Regions from separate parts of the Acidilutibacter cellobiosedens genome, predicted to be linked through region 1. Evidence: riboswitches for the same ligand, from Rfam matches in the RefSeq annotation. Region 1 holds a riboswitch; each other region holds the start of a gene.
The links. Region 1 has a riboswitch for thiamine pyrophosphate ahead of thiC (phosphomethylpyrimidine synthase ThiC). Riboswitches for the same ligand answer to the same signal wherever they lie in the genome.
Positions count from the first base shown of each region.

Region 2: linked by a shared signal. The riboswitch ahead of thiD (bifunctional hydroxymethylpyrimidine kinase/phosphomethylpyrimidine kinase) and the one ahead of thiC (phosphomethylpyrimidine synthase ThiC) in region 1 are both predicted to bind thiamine pyrophosphate.
Region 3: linked by a shared signal. The riboswitch ahead of thiT (energy-coupled thiamine transporter ThiT) and the one ahead of thiC (phosphomethylpyrimidine synthase ThiC) in region 1 are both predicted to bind thiamine pyrophosphate.

Region 1 is NZ_CP035282.1:890,882-898,589, forward strand. It holds gene rdgB (RdgB/HAM1 family non-canonical purine NTP pyrophosphatase) at 1-277, shown strand, start outside; gene EQM13_RS04215 (metallophosphoesterase) at 314-787, shown strand; tRNA gene EQM13_RS04220 (tRNA-Gly) at 899-972, shown strand; tRNA gene EQM13_RS04225 (tRNA-Arg) at 985-1,061, shown strand; tRNA gene EQM13_RS04230 (tRNA-His) at 1,075-1,151, shown strand; tRNA gene EQM13_RS04235 (tRNA-Lys) at 1,174-1,246, shown strand; tRNA gene EQM13_RS04240 (tRNA-Leu) at 1,257-1,340, shown strand; TPP riboswitch at 1,352-1,466, shown strand; TPP riboswitch at 1,521-1,636, shown strand; gene thiC (phosphomethylpyrimidine synthase ThiC) at 1,717-3,018, shown strand; gene thiM (hydroxyethylthiazole kinase) at 3,068-3,904, shown strand; gene EQM13_RS04255 (thiamine-binding protein) at 3,908-4,219, shown strand; gene EQM13_RS04260 (thiamine phosphate synthase) at 4,209-4,922, shown strand; gene EQM13_RS04265 (hypothetical protein) at 5,249-5,707, shown strand; gene EQM13_RS04270 (MarR family winged helix-turn-helix transcriptional regulator) at 5,866-6,315, shown strand; gene EQM13_RS04275 (DUF1538 domain-containing protein) at 6,365-7,708, shown strand, end outside.
Region 2 is NZ_CP035282.1:1,138,896-1,146,603, forward strand. It holds gene EQM13_RS05405 (uracil-xanthine permease family protein) at 1-1,030, shown strand, start outside; gene EQM13_RS05410 (L-lactate dehydrogenase) at 1,244-2,215, shown strand; gene EQM13_RS05415 (GNAT family N-acetyltransferase) at 2,388-2,909, shown strand; gene EQM13_RS05420 (DUF523 domain-containing protein) at 2,953-3,390, shown strand; gene EQM13_RS05425 (Na/Pi cotransporter family protein) at 3,488-5,140, opposite strand; TPP riboswitch at 5,456-5,554, shown strand; gene thiD (bifunctional hydroxymethylpyrimidine kinase/phosphomethylpyrimidine kinase) at 5,621-6,439, shown strand; gene abc-f (ribosomal protection-like ABC-F family protein) at 6,734-7,708, shown strand, end outside.
Region 3 is NZ_CP035282.1:1,708,676-1,716,383, reverse strand. It holds gene EQM13_RS08210 (DAK2 domain-containing protein) at 1-1,330, opposite strand, end outside; gene EQM13_RS08205 (Asp23/Gls24 family envelope stress response protein) at 1,349-1,705, opposite strand; gene rpmB (50S ribosomal protein L28) at 1,925-2,116, shown strand; gene EQM13_RS08195 (hypothetical protein) at 2,181-2,372, opposite strand; gene EQM13_RS08190 (thiamine diphosphokinase) at 2,463-3,098, opposite strand; gene thiT (energy-coupled thiamine transporter ThiT) at 3,114-3,662, opposite strand; TPP riboswitch at 3,724-3,826, opposite strand; gene rpe (ribulose-phosphate 3-epimerase) at 3,877-4,524, opposite strand; gene rsgA (ribosome small subunit-dependent GTPase A) at 4,526-5,410, opposite strand; gene pknB (Stk1 family PASTA domain-containing Ser/Thr kinase) at 5,447-7,378, opposite strand; gene EQM13_RS08165 (Stp1/IreP family PP2C-type Ser/Thr phosphatase) at 7,375-7,708, opposite strand, start outside.

The DNA of each region.
Region 1 (7,708 bases):
GGGGGTACCACTAAAAGAAAGAAATGCAGTATTTAAGACAGTTATAGCAATAACAGACGGAAAAAGAACGAAAACTGTAACAGGAGAATGCAGGGGGAAAATAGGATTTGAAGAAAGAGGTACAGAAGGATTTGGATATGATCCTCTGTTTATAGTAGACGGATATGATAGGACTTTTGCAGAATTAGGAGAAGAAATTAAAAATAAAATAAGCCACAGGAGTAGAGCTTTGAAAAAATTAAAAGAAGAGCTAAAAATTTTTTTGAATGAAATATAAACGAAAATTAGGAAACATATGTGAAGGTGATAAGCAGTGAGAATATTTGTAGTGAGTGATACCCATGGAAGAATAAATGAATTTATTAAAAAGGTCGAATACTTAGAAAAACCTGATATGATTATTCATTTAGGAGATTATATCGAAGATGGAATTGAAATTGAAAAGAGATTAAATATTAATACTATAAAAATAAGAGGGAATTGTGATTTTTATACGGAGAAGAAAAATGAGGAGACTATATTGAATATTGGAGATAAGAGAATATTTCTAACCCATGGGCATAAATATAATGTAAAAATGGGTATTCTAAATTTATATTATGCAGGAAAAGAAGAAAATGCAGATTTGATACTATATGGTCATACTCATATACCATCTATTGAAAAGAAGGATGGCATGATTTTTCTAAATCCCGGAAGTCCCTCAATGCCGAGAGGAAGGCATAAGAGGACCTTTGCAATTGTAGAAATCGGAGATAAAATAAAGGCAGATATTATAGAAATTTGATTTTGACGTATTGACAAGGATATTTTTATCTGTTATAATCATATAATGTTAGCAGAAAGGGTCACAGTGTGACAGTGAATTGTGTCAGCGAGAAAGGATTTATGAGTCCTTGCGGGTGTAGCTCAATGGTAGAGTACTGGCTTCCCAAGCCAGTTACGAGGGTTCGATTCCCTTCACCCGCTCCAAATGTTAATTTTGCACCTATAGCTCAGGTGGATAGAGCAACGGACTTCTAATCCGTGTGCCGGGGGTTCGAATCCTCCTAGGTGCACCATTTTTTTGTTGTGGTGGGTATAGCCTAGCTGGTTAGGGCGCCAGATTGTGGCTCTGGAGGCCATGGGTTCGAATCCCATTACCCACCCCAAGATAATTATAATAATAAAAATGACTCATTAGCTCAGGTGGTAGAGCACCTGACTTTTAATCAGGGTGTCCGGAGTTCGAGTCTCCGATGGGTCACTACTTTTATGCGGGAATGGCGGAATTGGCAGACGCGCTAGACTTAGGATCTAGTGTCATTGACGTGGGGGTTCAAGTCCTCTTTCCCGCACCAAACAATTGCAGATTATATTGCGGGGGAACTATATGGGCTGCGGTCCACATGAGTTGAGAAGGTTAAAACCTGACCCTTTGAACCTGTCAGTTAATACTGGCGAAGGGAAGCAAATTGTTACATGAAATGATTAAGGTGCTTTTCTTATAGAAGGAGGCACTTTTTTATTATATAAAACCGAATATGTTGCGGGGGGACTAAGCGGGCTGAAGTCCGTATTAAGTTGAGAAGGTTAAAACCTGACCCTTTGAACCTGTTAGTTAATACTGACGTAGGGAAGCGGAATTTGATAAGAAAGATGTTTGCTGAAATCGGTGAACGTCTTTTTTTATGACTCCTACCGCAACGACGGACTAAAGAAAGGAGTCTATTCAGAATGAATTATAAAACACAGATGGAAGCGGCCAGAAAAGGTATTGTCACAAAGGAACTTTCGCGAGTTGCTAAAGATGAAGGTTTTACAGAGCAGGAACTTTTAGCTCTTGTAGCATCGGGTCGGATTGTGATTCCGGCGAACATCCGCCATAAATCGCTACACCCTTACGGGATCGGCGAAGGTCTGCGGACGAAAGTCAACGTTAATCTCGGTATATCAGGTGATTGCGCAGATTATCATGCGGAAATGGAGAAGGTAAGGCTGGCAGAGAAATTCGGTGCGGAATCAATTATGGATTTGAGTAATTATGGAAAGACACGGGAATTCCGTAAAAAATTGATTGAAATTTCTCTGGCGATGATCGGTACCGTCCCTATTTACGATGCCATTGGGTATCTCGAAAAAGATCTGAAGGAAATCACAGCACAGGATTTTCTGAGAGTCATACGTTCCCATGCGGAGGAAGGGGTGGATTTTATGACCATTCATGCGGGTATCAACCGTCGGGTCATGGAAATTTTCCTGCGCGAAAGGCGGCAGATGAATATTGTTTCACGCGGTGGTTCTCTGATTTTTGCGTGGATGAAGATGACGGGGAATGAAAACCCTTTTTATGAGTATTATGACGAACTGCTCGATATCCTGCGGGAACACGACGTAACCGTTAGCCTTGGCGACGCGCTCCGCCCTGGAAGTATTGCGGATTCGACGGATGCTTCTCAGATTGCCGAGCTCACGGAAATAGGAAATTTGACAGAACGTGCCTGGAAGCAGGATGTGCAGGTTTTGGTTGAAGGTCCGGGCCACATGGCTATGGATGAAATTGCGGCCAACATGAAGATTGAAAAACGGATTTGCCACGGCGCACCTTTTTATGTGTTGGGGCCCCTTGTCACCGATATAGCGCCCGGCTATGACCATATTACGTCGGCTATCGGCGGGGCCATCGCGGCGGCAAACGGTGCAGATTTTTTGTGCTACGTGACCCCAGCAGAACATTTGCGCCTTCCAGACCTCAGTGATGTTAAAGAGGGAATTATTGCTTCCAAAATTGCAGCACATGCGGCGGATATTGCCAAGGGCGTGAAGAATGCACGGATGGCGGATTTCCAGATCAGTGAAGCTCGTCGGAAACTGGAATGGGAGGATATTTTTAAACTCTCTCTGGACGGAGAGAAGGCGAAAGAATATTACGAAAGCATTCCGCCGGAAGACCGGCATAGTTGTTCCATGTGCGGCAAAATGTGTGCAGTACGCACCATGAACCGAATACTGGACGGACTGGATACGAAGCTGAGATGATATCATTAGACTTGATTTGGGGAATACCAGTGGAAGGAGGAATATAAAAATGATTAGTAAGGAAGATATTAAAAACCGAATGATTCAAGCAGTTGAAACCGTAAAGCGGACAAATCCTATGGCAGGATCCATCACGAATTCAGTAACTATTAATTTTGTGGCTAATGCTCAGCTCGCTGTCGGAGGGTCCGCCGCTATGGTTTACCTGCCTGATGAGGGAGAATTTTTGGCGGAAGCCGGCGGCGCCACCTATATAAATGTCGGTACTCTCTTGCCGATTTATGAGCAGACTCTGCCATGTACAGTCAAAGCCCTGTATGATGCTGGAAAACCATGGGTTCTGGATCCGGTCGCAATCGGAATCGGATTACTTAGGACTCAACTGTTACGGCAGTTTAAGGAGTATAAACCAAATGTAATCAGAGGGAATGCTTCGGAAATTATTGCGTTGGCCGGTTTATGGGGATTAGAGGGCGGTACAGCTCAATCCAATGTCCGCGGCGTTGATTCTACGGATTCGGTAACCGACGCAGAGATTGCTGCTGTTGCACTGGCGAAGTGGACAGGCGGGGCTGTGGCCGTATCCGGTAAAACGGATTTGATAACGGATGGTTCCATTGCAGCCTTTTCCTATGGAGGATCTTACTTTATGGAGAAAATTACCGGGTCAGGTTGTTCATTGGGTGGCGTCGTCGCAGTATATGCAACATCTGCTTCACCATTTATTGCAGCACTTACTGCCACTGCGGCGTACAATTTGGCGGCGAGCCGTGCTGAAAGTAAAGCGGATGGTCCAGGAAGTTTTCAGATTGCGTTCATCGACGAATTATATAAAGCCACTGCGGCTGATATTGCAAATAACCCATTTGAAATTAAGGAGGTTTAATCGATGAATGTACTGATTGCAGTAGCCATTGCACCATGCGGTGTAGGTAATGAGCTCGCGCCGGAAGTAGCCGAAGTCGTGAAAGTGATTCGTGAATCGGGTTTACCTAATCGCACAACTTCCATGTTTACGGAAATTGAAGGTGAGTGGGATGAAGTGATGAAGGTCATAAAAGATGCGACATTTGTACTCGCAGGCAAAGGTATCCGCACAGAAGTCGTTCTGAAGGCCGATATACGCCCAGGCTGTACAAACATGATAAATACAAAAGTTGATAAAATAAACGGTATTTTGGGAGGTAAAAATGAGCATTAGAGAAAAATTAGACATTTCAGCATATCTGGTAGTGGGACCGGAGAACACAAAAGGTCGAGACGTTGCAGAAATTATTAAAGATGCAGTAGAGGTTGGGTTCTCCTGTGTACAAATTCGTTCAAAGATTGCTTCGGCACGTGAACTGATTGAATTAACCCGTCAGGCTTCTAATGTAATTGCGCAAGCCGGTAAATCGGACAAAGTTGCACTGCTCGTGGACGACCGCCTTGACGTTGTACTGGCAGCGAGAAAGCAGGGGATAAAAGTGGATGGAATCCATGTCGGACAATCGGATATCCCGGTGGAAGTCTGCCGGGAATATTTAGGCGGCAATTCCATCGTTGGTCTATCAGCCAGAACACATGAATTATTTGAGTATATTAAAACTGCAGATGTCAGTCAAATCGACTATTTTGGTGCTGGACCGTTGCATGAAACAAAAACAAAACCGGACTGTGGGCTTGATTTAGATGGGAAAGTAATTACCAGAAGTTTTGACGATATTGCGGAACTTGCCAGACTCAGCCCGATTCCGGTTGTAGTGGGCGGAGGTGTCAAGCTTGCCGATATACCTGAGCTTGCTGGAACCGGAATCGACGGTTTCTTTGTGGTGTCTGCGGTGTGTGGAGCCGATAACCCTAAGTCAGAAGCTGCCAAGCTGGTTGAGACTTGGAATTCCGAAAGGTTTAAATTGAGCAGATAACATATAAAAAAACAAACCTATTTTTATGTTATTAAAAGTAGGTTTGTTTTTTTATGTCTACAAATTTTTATTTTATATGGGATTTTATTGAGGATCGGTTTCGTTGACGTATGATGGTCCTTCCTATATATAGATAAAAAACTAATTGCAAAATACATATCACCGGAGGAGGCTGCTTTGTGTTTCTGTCATTTTGAATGGGCAAAGAGCGGAGATTTATTTTTTTATAGATTTATGATATGCTAATATAGGAAAAACAGGATTATTATGCAGTTTTTGTTCGATAAACATATTTCGATTATTTATATAATGAGGAGATGAAAGAGATGAAAAATTATGTATTTGGATTTTCACTAACAGGCCTTATATTGTATGTATTGCAATTGTTCCCCAACATTATATGGATGCTCATACCGCCGGCTAACAATGTGCTTGTGAAGAATTCTTCACTGTATCCAATATTTAATATTATAGAGCAGGTTTTTGGAATCATGACAGTTGCTCTATTGATTTTGATATTAAATAAAAAGGGTGAGAAAAACAGTGGCATTTATATTGGATTGGCGATTATATTTTTGGCAGGGTATTATATCTCATGGATTTTTTACTATCAGGGGGTAGTATCTCCTTGGCTTCTTATCATAGGGCTTGCCGCCATGCCGCCTTTGTATTTTTTATTTGTTGGACTCTGGATGAAAAATTACATTGTCATACTTCCATGTATTATTTTTGAAATTGCACATATTGCAATCACATGTTCTAATTATTTAAATCTGTACAGATAATAATGGCAATTATATTTATGTTACGGTGGAAAGATACTACGAACAAAAGGGAAAATAAAAATTTTTGTGGTTAATGTTGACAATAATATATTTAAATCATATAATATTTAATATAAATATGATTTAAAAAACATATAAATTTAATGAGGAGGATTATTGTGCTCGAAGAAGAGTTTAAAGATGAAATATGGGATATTCTTCACGTTGTTAAGGTTGGAGCAGAGAAAGTACTGCATCCTATTGTGCAACCTGAAGGACTAACGGTGATCCAGACATATGTCCTTTTTGCTGTCCAAAAATATGAAATTATAACTGTAGGAAATTTATCAAAAATTTTTGAAATCAATCAGGGAAATGTTTCTACCACATGTAAAAAGCTTGAAAGATTAGGATTTATATATCGAGTTCGGCAGAGTGAAGATGAACGTATAGTTTCTTTATCTTTGACAGAGCATGGAAGACAAGCACTGAAAAATATAAGAGAAAGAGCAAAAAAATATGATCCTATTTTACGAACCATACCAAAGGAAAAATTCCAAGTGATTTTAAATGGTTTTTCTGAGCTTAATGAACTTTTTAAACTTTTAGGTACTGTTGAGGTGAAATGATGTTTTTATGTAGTATGAAATATAAATCAAAGATTTGAGGGGGCGAGAAATGAAAAGAAATCTGAAAGCAAAAGTAAAAGAAGCATTGTTATCTGTGCTACCTATAACTATAATTGTTCTTTTTTTAAGTATTACAATTATTCCTATGCCAGTTGGTACCACATTGTTGTTTTTATCCGGTGCTGTATTGCTTATTATTGGAATGGGATTTTTTTCATTGGGTGCAGATATGGCTATGATTCCAATGGGTGATGGCCTTGGAATTGAACTGGGTAAATCTCAAAAAATTTTTCTTATGACAATAGTTAGCTTTATTCTGGGTTTTTTAATTACTGTTGCCGAACCTGATTTACAGGTTTTAGCTCACCAGGTTCCTTCCATTCCTGATAATGTACTGATCTTTACAATAGCCTTTGGCGTGGGAATCTTTTTAGCGATTGCGGTATTACGCACATTTTATAAAATTAGTTTCTCATATATGCTTATCTTTTTTTATTCTCTTGTTTTTATTCTATCGATATTTGTGCCTAAAGATTTTATTGCTATGGCTTTTGATAGCGGTGGAGTTACTACGGGCCCGATTACCGTTCCTTTTATTATGACATTTGGAGTGGGAATGGCTTCAATACGAAGTTATAGAGATTCACAGGACGATAGTTTCGGCATGGTTGCTCTTTGTAGCATCGGACCAATTTTAGCTGTCCTTATCTTAGGTATATGTTATAATCCAACCACTACCGATTATACATCTGCTGTAATTCCTGATGTTTTTACAATGCAAGATGTAGCACGGCAGTTCTTGATTGGTATTCCTATATACTTCAGAGAAGTCTCAATTGCCCTTTTTCCTATCATTTTGTTCTTTGCTGTTTTTCAATTAATTTCCAGAAGATATAAGAAACGTCAGTTGATAAAAATTGGAGTAGGACTGATTTATACCCTTGTTGGTCTGGTTTTATTTTTGACCGGAGTAAATGTAGGATTCTTGCCTGCAGGTCATTACATAGGTTCGGAGATTGCTGCATCTGCATATAAATTGCTGCTGATTCCTTTAGGAATGATAATAGGATATTTTATTGTATCGGCAGAACCGGCTGTACATGTTCTTAATAAACAAGTTGAGATGGTTTCACAGGGAACGATTTCCCAAAAGCTAATGCAACGAAGTCTATCTATAGGAACGTCTATTTCCTTAGCTTTTGCTATGATTAGGGTATTGAGCGGTATATCCATTTTCTGGTTTTTGGTTCCTGGTTATTTCATTGCCATAATATTGACTTTTTGGGTACCAAAAATATTTACGGGAATTGCCTTTGATAGTGGAGGCGTTGCCAGCGGGCCTATGACTGCTACTTTTTTACTTCCTTTTGCCATAGGAGTATGTAAAAGCCTT
Region 2 (7,708 bases), 250 kb from region 1:
GGCCCAGTTCGGAATTATTTGTTCAGGATTTGTTTCAATTTTAGCAGGAGTTATTGTTAACCGATTTGGGATGAAATATATCGAAAAGGTTTTGCCACCTACCGTTACAGGGTCCATTGCTATGGTAATAGGAATATCCCTTGCAGGTACAGCAATAACAAGTGCTCTGGGATATGATGCGACAACAGGTCTTACCAATAACGCTTCTTCCATTGCTGCTATTGTTACTCTTCTTGCCACTGTTATTTTTTCGGTATACTTAAAAGGAGTTTTAGGACAACTTCCCATTCTTTTCGGAATAATTGTCGGTTATATTGTTAGTATACCTCTTGGTTTAGTCGATTTCTCTCAAATATTCACAGGTAATATTTTTATGGTTCCTCATTTCACGTTACCCACTCCAAATTGGATGTCCGTTGCGGCAATAATGCCTATAGCTATTGCAACAATTCCTGAATCTACTGCTCACTTATTCCAACTTGATGTATATATAAATGATCTTTCTCGAAAGAAAGGAAAAGGCGAATATAAAATTGCAGATAAACTTGGTCTTAACTTAATAGGAGACGGTATAGGAGATATTGTTGCATCAATGTTCGGAGGGCCGGCAGGCACAAATTACGGAGAGAATATATCTACTATGGCAATTACTAAAAATTTTTCAGTTGCAATGCTCAAAGTGGCATCAATTATGGCAATGATATTTTCATTCTTTGAACCTTTATCCAATGCTATAAATTCGGTGCCATCTTCTGTAATTAATGGTGCATGTATATTTCTCTTTGGAGTTATCGGCGCTCAGGGAATTGCCATTATGATAAATAAAAAGGTTGATTTATTTAATACTAAAAACCTTTCGGTTATTGCAATAATATTAGTTATAGGTCTTGGAGGACATTATGGTTTCCCTGACAATATGATTCCTTTCTTTGGGATTAAGTTACCCGCTATTGCAACAGCAGCAATTGCAGGAATTATACTTAATCTTATTCTTTCTATAGGAGAGAAAAAAACTACTGATGAAAATTAGAAAATATATATTTATTTTCCGATAATCAAAAGGCAATCAGCAAACATTCAATAAGTTTGTTGGTTGTTTTATTTTTTTAAATTTATTATATTTGGATAACGATTTCCATGTATGGGACAAGTTGATATATATAAAACTAAGTAGTATGATAGTTAAAATAGTTAAAAATGTTGTTTCTATTTTATACTATACAATATTGATGGAGGAATATATATGGGTTCAATAAGAAGCAAACTTGTAGTGGTAGGCGTTGGACATGTGGGTTCTCAGGTACTTAACTGTGCTGCATCTTTAAAATTATTTTCTGAAATTGTTGCTATTGACAAAATTGAAAGCAAAGCTAAAGGGGAAGCTCTTGATATCAGTCACTTTACATCTTCGGATTATATTAATAATGTAAACATCCGCTCAGGAGGATATGAAGAATGTAAAGATGCGGATATTATCATTATATCGGCAGGTCCCAGCATAATGCCTAATAAGGATATTAAGAAATTAGACAGACTGGCTCTTGCGTCTCAAAATGTACCGGTAATGAAGGAGATTATTAGCTCCATAACAAAATATACTAAAGATGCAGTAATTATAATTATTACTAATCCCTTGGATGTTATGGTATATTATGCACAGAACTTTTTCGGATATTCTAAGAATAAAATATTTGGAACGGGAACAAGCCTTGATTCAGCTCGATTCAAAAGAATTATTGCGGATAAATATAATGTAGATCCCAAAAGCGTACAAGGGTATATGATGGGGGAACACGGGAATTCTGCATTCCCGGCATGGAGTCTTTTGAGAATCGCAGGCATCTCTTATGATGATCTTGATAAATATTTTAATCCGAAAGAACATCTCGACTGTGATAATGTAGCTTCAGAAGTAGTGGAAGTTGCTTATAGCGTACTTAATATGAAAGGATATACTAATTCAGGAATTGCAATGGCTGCCTGCAGACTTGCAGAGGCAGTTTTGCTTAATGAGCGTACTATTTTGCCTGTTTCCTCAACTCTTGAGGGCGAGTATGGATTAAGAGATGTGGCACTGAGTATTCCCACTATTATAGGGAAGAACGGTATAGAAAAAAGGATTCAAGTGCCTCTTTCCGACGATGAGATTAATAAGCTCAAGGAAAGTGCAGAAAGTGTATTGAAAACAATTAAATCCGTTGGACTTGAAAAATAATTTTTAAGAATAGCTTTTCAAAGCTGTTTTTCATTAATTTACACTTGACTTTAAATGAATTTCAAAGAAAGGCTTCATTAGTTTATAATGCTTCAATAGAAGCCTTTTTTATTTATATGGAAATGATGTTGAAGTTAAATTATAATAGAACGTAGATAGGGGGTGCAAAGAGTTGAAAAGGATTTTGGAAACAGAAAGAACTTATCTACGTGAATTGGCTTGGGAAGATTATGATGATCTATGTGAGATTCTGCAGGATGAGAAAACCATGTATGCATATGAACATGCTTTTAGTGACGAGGAAGTGAGAAATTGGCTTAATAATCAATTCCGAAGATATAAAAATTTTGGGTTTGGATTATGGGCTGTGGTTGATAGAAATACCAATTGCTTTATAGGGCAGATAGGACTTACCATGCAGAATGTAGAGAACAAACAGGAGCTTGAAATAGGATATTTACTTAAAAGAAAATTTTGGCATAAAGGTTATGCTACAGAAGGAGCAATTGCCTGCAAAGAATATGCTTTTAATGTATTAAATAAAAAGAGGGTTGTAAGTATTATACGTGATAATAATTATGCTTCTCAGCATGTTGCCGAAAGAGTAGGAATGAAAATTGAAAAGCAGTTTACAAAGCATTATTACAATATGGACATGATTCATTATTTATATGTTATAAACAAGACAAAATAGATTATATTCCCTGATATGTATTAATAAAGAAAGAGGCGATAAAATGTATTTGGTAAGTTTATGTTTGGCAGGTTTTAATTGCAGGTATGACGGAAAAAGCAAAGGAAATGAAGGTATAATTGAATTGATCAATCAGGGCAAGGCTATTGCCCTATGTCCCGAGCAATTATCGGGATTATGTACTCCGAGGCTTCCATGTGAGATTATTATAGATGAAAGAGGAAACAGAAAAGTAATCAGGAGAGATGGGAAGGATCTTACCAAAGAATTTACTGAAGGTGGAAATAGAGTTTTATCCATAGCAAAAGCTATGGGTATAAAAAAGGCAATATTAAAATCAAAAAGCCCTTCCTGCGGTTGTGGACTTATATATAATGGAACATTTTCAGGGAGAGTAGTTCCGGGGAACGGAATAACGTCTGAACTTCTAATCAAAAACGGTATTGAAGTTTATACGGAAGAAGATATACATAAATTATAAACCCCACTTACCTTAATATACTTTCCGTAAAATGGGTTTCAAGAAAGGCTTCCATTAAAACACAATATATTAATGGAAGCCTTTCTTATAAATTTCTCTAATTATTTCTTGGTATTCCTTGCAGTTCATCTTTAGAAGCTAAACATATTTTATATATATGATCGGCAATTCTTTCAAAATGAGTTATAATGTTTAAAAATATAATTCCTGATTCTACAGAACAAGTTCCATTTTCTAACCTTTTCACATGAGCATTGGAAAATTCTTTACATAGGTCATCGGCTTTGTCCTCAAGCTTTAAAGTTTCTATTAAAAGGGGAATGTCTTTTTCTTTTAAAACTTTTATAGTATTATCATACATTTTGATGACTACATTTTGAAGCTCATGAAGTTCATCTATTGCTTCGTTTGAAAACACAAGTTTTTTTTCAACTTTGATTTCTATAAGTTTTACAATGTCTTCAGCATGGTCTCCTATTCTTTCTATGTTGTTAATACTGGTTATCATTGCCGGTACCATTATGGAACCCGAATCTGAAAGAGCTCTTTTAGATAATTCAACTATATAAGTAGTAATATCTTTTTGCATTTGATTTACTGTTTCTTCATATTCATGAACTTTATTTATCTTATCAAGTTCATTGTCGTAAAAGGCTTCCATTACATCCTTCAGCATCTGTTCAGATATTTCTGCGCCTCTTGTTATTTCTGATATGATAGCTTTAAAAGCAGCAACAGGAGTATCTAAAAGGAGTTTGTCCAAGTATATGGAAGGGCTTTCATAGTTAGGTCCTTTATCTTTAATTATAGTCTCTAAGAATCTTACATAGTATTTAGTTATAGGCAAAAATATAAGGGCACTTAAGACATTAAATATTGTATGAGAATTTGCTATTTGAGCTCCTATATCTGCGTTAGGTTGTATGTAATTTGTAACAATTTGTATTGCATGAACAAATTGAGGCAAAATTAAAGCAGCAATCAAGACACCGGAAATATTATAGATAGTATGTGCCCAGGCTGTTCTTCTGGCATTTATGTTTCCTGTCAAGCTCGCAAGCTGAGCGGTAATACAAGTGCCTATATTATCTCCCAGCATAATACAGACAGCAGACTTTAAATTTATTAGATTTGCTTTTCCCAATATCATTACTAAACCTACAGTGGCACTACTACTGTGAACCATAGCAGTAGCAAAAGCACCCAGTAATATTCCTATAACGGGAACGGATGCGTAGGTCTCAAAGAAGTACCTTAAAGTTTTACTGTGTTCCATATACGGTACTCCGCTGTTTAATATTTTTAGCCCTAAGAACATCATTCCAAAACCCATAATTGCATTACCGATATTTTTGGCGGTTTTATTTTTACTGAAAAAATTTATTCCGAAACCAATTCCGAGTATTGGAAGAGCTATATCCGTTAGCTTAAAATCAAAACTCAAGGCCATAAGTTGAGCCGTTATAGTAGTGCCGATATTAGCTCCGTATATTATTCCTATGGCTTGAGAAAAATTCATAAGACCCGCATTGACAAAACCTACAGTTAGTACAGTCACTGCGGTACTGCTTTGAACAAGGGCTGTCAGAAAAGTACCGACTAAAAACGCACTCCATATTCTTCCTGTCAGAACGGAAAGCATTTTTTTCATCATTTCACCGGAAGCCTTTTCAAGCCCGTCTCCCATTTTGTCGACTCCATACATTAATAAGGCAGTGCCTCCAATTAAACCATAAATTAACTCTGTCATAAATTTCCCCCAAACTATAAATTATTTTTATAACCCATAAAAAAATTCTATTTTGTCTTATTACAGACTTGACCCTAAATGGATTTCAAAAAAAGTTTTTGTTAATATATTAATGCTTTAATGGATACCTTTTCATTATATTACATAATAACTATACAGCAAATAAAAAAACTTATCAACACGAAAATATGGAAGATGCCTATTATGATTTTCATTCAGGAAAGTGTTAATATATTAATTATATGCATTATTATAGATAAATTTATCATGAAGCAATTGATTCTGAAAGTAAAAAGTGTTATTATAATTAACAAAAGATATTTGCGGGGGGACTCCTTTGAGTTGAGAAGGTAAAACCTGACCCTTTGAACCTGTTAGTTAAGACTGGCGTAGGGAAGCAAAATTTGTATGATTGTATTTAATAAATGGTGCTTGCCAAGATCGGCAGGTGCCATTTTTAATTTATAGGAGGAGATAAATTTGGAAAAAGTTCTTACAATTGCCGGCTCTGATTGTAGCGGCGGTGCGGGAATTCAAGCTGATCTTAAAACCTTTGCGGCCCATGGCGTTTACGGCATGAGCGTAATCGTATCGGTAGTTGCGGAGAATACATCCCGTGTTATTGATATACAGGATGTTGCTCCTGAGATGATTGAAAAACAGATTGATGCCGTTTTTGAGGATATCGGGGTAGATGCCGTAAAAGTGGGTATGCTTTCTCAGCCTTGTTGTATGAAAGCTGTAGCACGTAAACTTAAGGAGTATAAACCCCAAAATGTAGTGATCGATCCCGTTATGTATGCTAAAAATGGGTGTCCTCTCATGAATCCCAGTGCCATTGATATACTGATTCATGAAATACTTCCCCTGGCAGATGTTCTTACACCAAATATTCCGGAAGCAGAAAGAATTTCCGGAATACAGATAAATTCTGCTGAAGATATGGAACAAGGGGCAAAATATATATATGATTTGGGAGTGAAAAATGTGCTGGTCAAGGGAGGTCATGCTGTTGGAGATGCCTTGGATATTCTATATGATGGCAAACAGTTTTATTATTTCAGAGCACAACGTATCAATACAAAAAATACCCATGGTACAGGCTGTACATATTCTTCTGCCATTGCTTCCAACTTATCTTTGGGATTTGATTTGCAGGAAGCTGTAAGGAGAGCAAAGGAATATGTCACAACTGCCATTCGTCATTCACTTGCTATTGGTAAAGGCTGCGGTCCTACCCACCATTTTTATGATTTATATCAAAATGGATTGACCAAAACTATCATCAAAAATAATTGACAGTACTATATTTCTTACATATAATTAAAGAAGGTATTTAAATTATTAAGGGGAGCTTTACTAAATGAGCACAATATTAAGATGGATTGTATTTGAATCGAATATTAACGCAAATTTTTCTCTTTACGGGATAGGTGCGTCCAAAAATAGATTCAAGCTGCAAAAACCATATTAGTATTGAGGGATAAACATATTTAAACATGTCCAGTGGAACCCAAGGCTAATTTTGGCTTTGGGTTTTTTTATATATATTTTATGGTCGGGTGGGAAAAGGACGTTTGCAGCGTAATAAATATGGAAAGGAAGATAATAATGATTGAATGCAGTATAAATAATTTAATTAAATATTATGGTGCAAATAAAATATTTGAAAATATATCCTTTGAATTGAAGACAAACGAGAGAATAGGGCTTATCGGAAAAAACGGATGCGGGAAAACCACATTGATGAAGATTCTCATAGGAGCTGAAGATTATCAGGGAGGGAGTATAAATTTCAGTAAGGATACAAAGGTTGGATATTTAGATCAAATATTTGAATTCAAGCCGGATACGACTGTTATGGAAATATTTGAACTGGCTTTTCAGAAACTTTGGGAAATCAAGAAGGAAATGAAATCTGTTGAGCAGAAAATAAAAAAATTGAAGGGAGGAAATTTAGATAAAGTATTAAAAAGATACGGGTATCTTATGGAACAATATGAGATAAACGGGGGATACGAAGTTGAAACCCGTATAAACAAAATATATAATGGGCTAAATATTGCGGATTCATATAGGAAAATGAGATTTGAAGAATTAAGCGGAGGAGAAAAGACGAGGGTTATGCTGGGAAAACTTCTTTTGGAAGAACCGGACATTCTTCTTATGGATGAACCTACCAATCATTTGGATATTTCTTCTGTTGAGTGGTTGGAAGAGTTTCTAAAAAATTATAAAGGAGTTGTATTAGTCATTTCCCATGACAGATGTTTTCTCGATAATGTAGTGAACAGAATTATAGAGTTGCATTCTGACAAAGCGGAATTATATGATGGGAATTACAGTGATTATACAGCAGAGAGAGAAAGACGATTTTTATTGGAGTATAAGGCATACCAAAATCAACAGAAAAAAATCGATACAATGGAAAAGCAGGTTCAAAGATTTAGAATATGGGGAAAAATGAGAGATAGTGAAGTTATGTATAAACGTGCTAAAGAAATTGAAAAACGTTTAGGCAAAATAGAAGTATTGGACCGTCCCGTGTTGGAAAGCAGAAAGATCAGA
Region 3 (7,708 bases), 820 kb from region 1:
TCTCAATATTTTCTTCAACACTTAATTCTTCATTAAAGGATATCAGGGCAGAAATTCCCTGAGGGATAGTCTTCGTAGGAAACACATATATATTTTTGTCACTTAATTCTTTAGCCTGTTCCGCTGCAAGAATTATATTGCTATTATTCGGGAATATAATAATATTTTCTGCCTTTATTTTATTAACAGCATTCAATATATCTTCCGTACTGGGATTCATTGTTTGTCCACCAGGTATAATATAATCCGCATGCAATCCCTTAAAAACTTCGGATATTCCATCCCCCATTGATACAGTTATGATTCCGTACTTTCTGATTTCATCATTTTCCAAATTTTCTTCTTCTTTTTCGTTCTCTTCTGCTTTCTTTTCTTCTTCCTCGGTAACAACAAGCCTTCGATGTTGACGTCTCATATTATCGATTTTAATATCATTTAATTCTCCAATCTCTACTGCCTTTTCCAAAACTATACCGGGATTATTTGTATGAATATGAACTTTTATAAAATTATCTCCCCCTACCACAAGAAGAGAGTCTCCAAGGGGAGCTAATTCCTCTCTGAAGACTTGGGGATTTTTATCCGTATTATTTACTAAAAATTCAGTACAGTACCCGAATTTTATATCATTGGTATCAATATCCTTATGGAAATTCATATTCTGACTCTGAGTCTTTGCACCTGTACTGGTCTCATGAAATTCAATTTCCTCGTCAGTATTCAAAGTATTATATGCACCTTGAAGTATTACTAGTAACCCCTTTCCTCCTGCATCAACTACTCCTGCTTGTTTAAGTACAGGAAGCATATCAGGAGTTTTATTAAGTACTTCATTACCGTATTCTATTATTTTATACAAAAATTCGGATATATATTTTTCATCTTTACTTAGCTGTGCTGCTTTGTCGGCACATTCTCTTGCTACCGTTAAAACAGTACCCTCCGTTGGCTTCATGACGGCCTTATATGCGGTCTCCTGAGCCATATTGAAGCTTTCCGCAAAATCCTTTATATAAGCCACTTTCTTCCCTTTCAATCCATTAGACAGGCCTCTAAAAAGCTGAGAAAGTATAACTCCTGAATTTCCTCTTGCTCCCATTAAGGATCCGTTACTTGCTGCTGCTGCTACTTTATCTACGCTTAATTCCTCAAGATTCAATATTTGTTTTACAGCCGATTTCAATGTTAAGGACATATTTGTGCCTGTGTCTCCATCAGGTACCGGGAAAACATTTAAAGAATTTACTTCGTCTTTATGTTGATCTAAATAGTTTGCTGCTCCTATGAATAACTTTTTGAGATCCTGGCCGTCTATATATTCCTTATTCAATATCAAGTACCTCCTTTACTACTTTTGTACCCTAACACCCTGAATAAACACATTTATTTTTTCTATCTTCAGTCCTGTTTGATTTTCAACATTATATTTAACTTTTTCAATTATATTTTCGGCAACTACCGTCATTCTTATTCCATATTGAAGTATGACAAATAAATCAACAACTATATGTGTTTCATTTGTGTGAACTTTCACTCCTTTAGATAGATTTTCCCATTTTAATAACTCAAAGAAGCCTTCCGTAGCACTCTTGGTTGCCATACCTACTATTCCGTAACATTCCATTGCGGATAATCCTGCAACTGTTGCTATCACATCATCATCTATGGAAATATATCCGTATTCGTCATTAAATTTCGCTGGCATATTCTACCTCCTCCTAAATATTTATATGATTACATTTTACCTTATTATATCAAATAGTTCAACTATTGCTGTTTATCTTTTAAATTTAATTCTACGTATTGCATTTTTAATATCCATTATGTTAAAATAGATTATGTTGTTATTGAATAATTATATGCTGTAATAATAAAGCATATGAAAAATAATGAAATTCAGCATAGATTTGAGGAGGTGTTTCTTGTGTCAAAACGTTGTGAAATATGCGGAAAAGAAAAAACATTCGGGAAGAAGGTTAGCTTTTCAAATAGAAAAAGCAGCAGAACCTGGTCTCCTAACATAAAAAAAGTTAAAGCCATTGTTGATGGATCCCCAAAAAGGATTTACGTTTGTACAAGATGTTTAAGATCCGGAAATGTAACAAGAGCATTATAATTTAACACAAGGGGACGGTTCTTCCGTGCTGTTTAAACAGCACGGAAGAACCGTCCCCTTGTGTCTATCCGCATTTATATAGTAGAAGACCTGTTATGAATATAACAAAAGCAAATATAAGAAGCCAAAAATTAATCGGTATTACCTTAATAATTAATATTCCTCCCAATATCATCAAAATCAGTCCTATTATTCTGAAGGGACCGCGTCTACATCTATGCGGAGGTCTAATATGCCAAGGTTTCCCCCCTCTCATAAAACCACCACCTCTTGCCACAAACTTTACTACATATTATTCAGATATATATATTATAGTTACAAAATTGTATTTTCCATATAAAGAAGATCAGTCCTTGGATATAACAATTATACATTCTCCCGACTCGATTTTAATTTCTCCTCTGTCTTTGACTATTCTGTTGCTTATTCCATAGGATGAAGAAAATTCGAACTTTTTTCTATCTGTTTCATATTGGAAACCTTTTAATGTAACTATGCTTCCCCTTTCCCACATGGGGATTATTGAAACATAGGTATTTTCCTCTTTTTCAATAACAATATCTCCATATCCGATAAATATCTTGTTGTTTTCATCAACAATAGTTCCTTTAATATTCATTTTATATAATTTATAGAGAAGATGAATATTGGCAAGACTGTGATCTAATCTTGAGCCCGTTGCTCCCATAAAAATTATCTCTTCGGCACCTTTTTCAATAAGAATGTTGATGGCTAATTCTGTATCCGTATAATCCTTTTTTATGGGAAACTTTTTAATTGTCACCTTATCCCTTTCCATCTTTCTAAACGTATCCTTATCTATAGAATCAAAGTCTCCTATCAAGAAGTCTGGCTTGATAGATGTATCGGCTATATAGTCAGCTCCGCCGTCGGCACAAATTATATAATCCGAATCTCTTGCCACATCTCTTAATAATTTGTCATTCTTAATTTCTCCGTTTGATATAATAAGCCCCTTCATAAAATCCCCTCAATCTTATTTTCTAAGTTTACTCAAAGGTTTCAGCAGTATAGACATTACTACGGACGATATAATAAACTCTGGAAGAAGATAACTCATCTGGTATCCTGCAGAGTATATCCAAGGATTTTGCCCTCCTGCATATTCGGCAAAGAATATTACTCCGGAAAGAAGATGGCATATAAATCTTCCTCCTACAGATAATAATATACCTATTATAAGTATAATGTAATCCTTTGTCGTATATTTTTCTCTCTTAAAATTAAAAATTCCTACAAAACCCAAACAAGCAAAAGCCAAAGGATAATCCAAGAAAAACTGAGCAATATGATAGACTTGAGGATTAAGTATACACTGAAGCACACCATATATTCCTCCAACTATTATTCCCGGTCCTACTCCCCACCTTATTGCAAATATCATGATAGGTATCATACTTCCGGCAGTTATGGAGCCTCCCTGAGGAGCTTCATACACCTTTACATAACTTAAAAGAGTAGCCAATGCAATCATTATTCCGCCTTCAGCAATCATTTTAGTACTCCATTTCTTTGAATCCGACATATTATAAATCCCTCCTAATAAAAAATTAAACCCATTACCTGAAAAGGCAATGGGTTTTTAATCATAAACAATTACACTTCCCTCCGCTGGTATTATCCATTTCAGGTTCAAGGGTCGGAAGATTAACTTCCCTCTCAGTCATTGCGACTCCCCTAGTGTTAAAACTATATTTTATTTTGCACCCTTATTATAACATGAATCATATAAAATTTCACTATATATTTTTAAATTTCTTTGTCTCCTCTGTTGGGTCCTCTGCCGCAAATATTCCGGAACCTACTACCAATATTTCTGCTCCCAGATTGGCTATTTCTCTTGCATTATCTAACTTTATTCCTCCGTCTACCTGTATTTCGATGTTTAATTTTCTCTTATCAATAATATCCTTAAGATCTGAAATTTTCCTCTTCATTGACGAAATAAAGGACTGGCCCCCGAATCCCGGATTCACGGTCATTATTAATACCATGTCGATATATTCCATGATATATTCAATATTATTTAAAGGCGTTGAGGGATTTAACGCTACTCCTGCCCTTATTCCCCTATTCTTAATGCTCTGAATTGTCCTGTGAAGATGGCGGGTAGATTCTTCATGAACGGTAATAATGTCTGCCCCTGCATCTACAAAATCATCTATATACCTTTCGGGATTTTCTATCATAAGGTGAGCATCAAAAGGTAATTTTGTTACATTTCTTATTCTTTTAATCACAGGAGGTCCGAAAGTAATATTCGGAACAAAATTTCCATCCATAATGTCCAGATGAATAAAATCCGCTCCTCCCTCTTCCACTTTCTTCAATTCATCTTTTAAATTGCTGAAATCAGCAGATAATATTGATGGTGCGATCTTTATCATTTTAATATCTCCTTTTGTTACTTTTTATCTCTTGAAGAAATCTCAAATAATTTTCATATCTTTCCCTGCTTATGACTCCATCTTCAACTTTCCTCCTTACCTCACAGTCAACCTCTTTATAGTGAAGGCAGTCGGAAAACTTACAATTGCCGCTATTCTCCGCTATCTCATTAAAGTACTGCTGAACCTCTGATTCATTTTTAATAAATTCAATGTTCAAAGTACTGAAACCCGGAGTATCTACTACATAGCCTCCGCCTTTAAGTTCCAGTAATTCCACATGTCTTGTAGTATGTTTTCCTCTTTTAGTCTTATGACTAATTTCTCCCGTCTGCAAACTCAAATCCGGCTGTATTTTATTCAGCAGTGAAGATTTTCCTACTCCGGAAGGCCCAGAAAATACTGTTATGTTGTCCTTTAAAATCTCTCTTAATCTATCCATTCCTTCATCAAAAAATTTGCTGAGTCCCAATACTTCATATCCGGCGGAATTGTAAATTTTCTTTATCAAATTAATTTCTTCCTTGTTAACGCATAAATCATTTTTAGTTATACATATTATCTCTTTTATTTTTTCATATTTGGCTAATATCAAAAATCTGTCCAAAAGCCACAAGTTAATATCAGGATTTTTGATACTCATAACTATTACAGTTTGGGTAATATTAGCTACTGGAGGCCTTTCAAATTTCGTTTTTCTTTCTCTGATTTCTAGCATATACCCTGTATGAGCCGAGGGATTTTCATCGATTAACACATTATCTCCTACAAGGGGCGTAATATTCTTTTTCCTAAAAATCCCTCTTGCTTTGCATTCATACATTCCTATTTTTGTGTTTACATAATAAATGCCGCCTATCCCCTTTACTATTGTACCCTCCAGCATTATAGCCCTCCCTTATGAAAAATTAAAAACAAATTATCAATCAACCAAAGTTTTGGTTGCCTGCAAAGTATTATCAAAGTATACTTCAAACTTAGTATTTTTAGTTCCCTTTATAGGTATAACAATGGTTCCGTCGGAAGGATAGTGAATCCTATCATAGTAAACAGTACTTGCTCCTCCGTCTATTTTAAGAACTTTAACTTCGGTTTGACTCTTATCTTGAGGTATTGTTATATTCAAATCACTGGAAATTTCTTTATTATCATCAGGATTGTCTTTATCATCATTATCTCCGTTATTGTCTCCTGATCCTCCGCCTTTTCCGCTGCTTACATATAAATCAACTGCGGTACCTTCTTCAATTTCATTTCCCTGCTCGTAGCTTTGCCATATAACCTTGCCTTCTTCTACTTCATCACTGGGCTGAGGTACAACTTCTCCCTTAGTTAAGCCCTTTTCCTTTATAATCTGTAATGCCTCTTCAAGGGTCTTTCCTACAAGTTTCGGCATAATCACGTTTTTAACTTTCGGCCCCTTGCTTACGACAAAATGTACCTTTGTACCTTCCGGTACCTCCGAATATGCTTCCGGGTCCTGACTTATAATTATATTTTCCGGTATTTCTTCGTCAAATTCATACTCTGCTCCGCCATCTTTAAGACCGTTCTCAGACAACAGGGAATCTACATTGCTTATATCCTCATCCTTAAAATTAGGTACTTTTACGAGTTTACTTCCCTTGCTAACCACAACCTCTATAGGATATCCTTTCTTGACAGTATCTCCAGGATTCTCACTTTGAGAAATGACATCTCCTTCCTCAAATTCCGAATTGAATATCCTGCTCTTAACCGAAAATTTCAGCCCTTCTGCCTCAATCATTTCCTTAGCCTTATCTTCCTGAAGTCCCCTTACATCCGGGACTTTCACGGTCGTAGAGAGAAACTTATCTTTAAATTGCCAAAATCCGAAAGCCATGGCACTAACAAGAAGAAATGCAGCAAGTATTGCAAAAAATACAACCCTATTGTTTCCGTTTCTCTTTTTTTTCTTCTTCTTCATGTTTTTAGGACTCTCCTCCTTCACAACAGGTATAATTCTGGTAGGTGAGTCTAATGAAACATCATCTTCTCCAACCATGTCATCATCCCAGTTATTTTTAATTCTTTTCAAATCAACCAGAAGTTCATTTGCACTTTTATATCTTTCCACTTGGTCTTTTCTGACACATTTCATTATAATCTTTTCAAGATTTTTGTTAATGGTGGGGTCTATATGAGAAGGTGGTACTATTTCCTCCTGAACATGTTTTAATGCAACGGAAATCGGGCTTTCCCCTTCAAAAGGAACCCTTCCCGTAATCATTTCATACATCACTATTCCCAGGGAATAGATATCGGACTTTTCATCCGTATATCCGCCTTTTGCCTGTTCCGGAGAAAAGTAATGAACTGAGCCTAAAACATTATTAGTATTTGTAACGGTAGAAGATGTCGCAGCCCGTGCTATTCCAAAATCCGTTACCTTAACCCTTCCGTCCTCTGTAATCATTATATTATGAGGCTTTATATCTCTGTGAACAATATGATTGGCATGAGCATGGGCTAAAGCTTCTGCTATCTGAATCGAATAGTCAACCGTCTCCTCGAAGGAAAGTTTTCCTTTTTCTCTGATGACTTCCTTTAAAGTCTTGCCCTTTATATATTCCATGACGATATAATAAATATCCCCTTCTACACCTACATCATAAATACTTACTATATTGGGATGGGATAGTTTTGCCGCTGCCTGAGATTCTCTCCTGAATTTTCTAATAAATTCTTCATCTGAAGTGAATTCTTCTCTCAAAACCTTTATTGCTACATATCTGTCAAGCAATCTACATCTTGCTTTATATACAAGTGCCATACCACCGCCGCCGATTTTTTCAATAATTTCGTATCTTCCGCCTAACAACTTTCCAATCATTTCATCACCTCGTTTCTCTTAGCCCTAACGGCTATTGCCGTAATATTATCGTATCCACCTCTAATATTGGCTTCTCCTACTAATTTTTCACAGCACTTTTGTAAATTATCATCAGCAAGAAGAATTTCAATAATTTCCTTCTCAGTAATCATATTTGTAAGTCCATCGGTGCAAAGAAGTATTATGTCTTTATCAATCAATTCTTCTATAATTATGTCAATCTGAATATTTTCACTTGTACCCAATGCCCGCGTAATTATGTTCTTTTGAGGATGAGTCTGGGCCTCTTCCTTACTTATACTGCCGTTTTTAACCATTTCCGCTACTAAA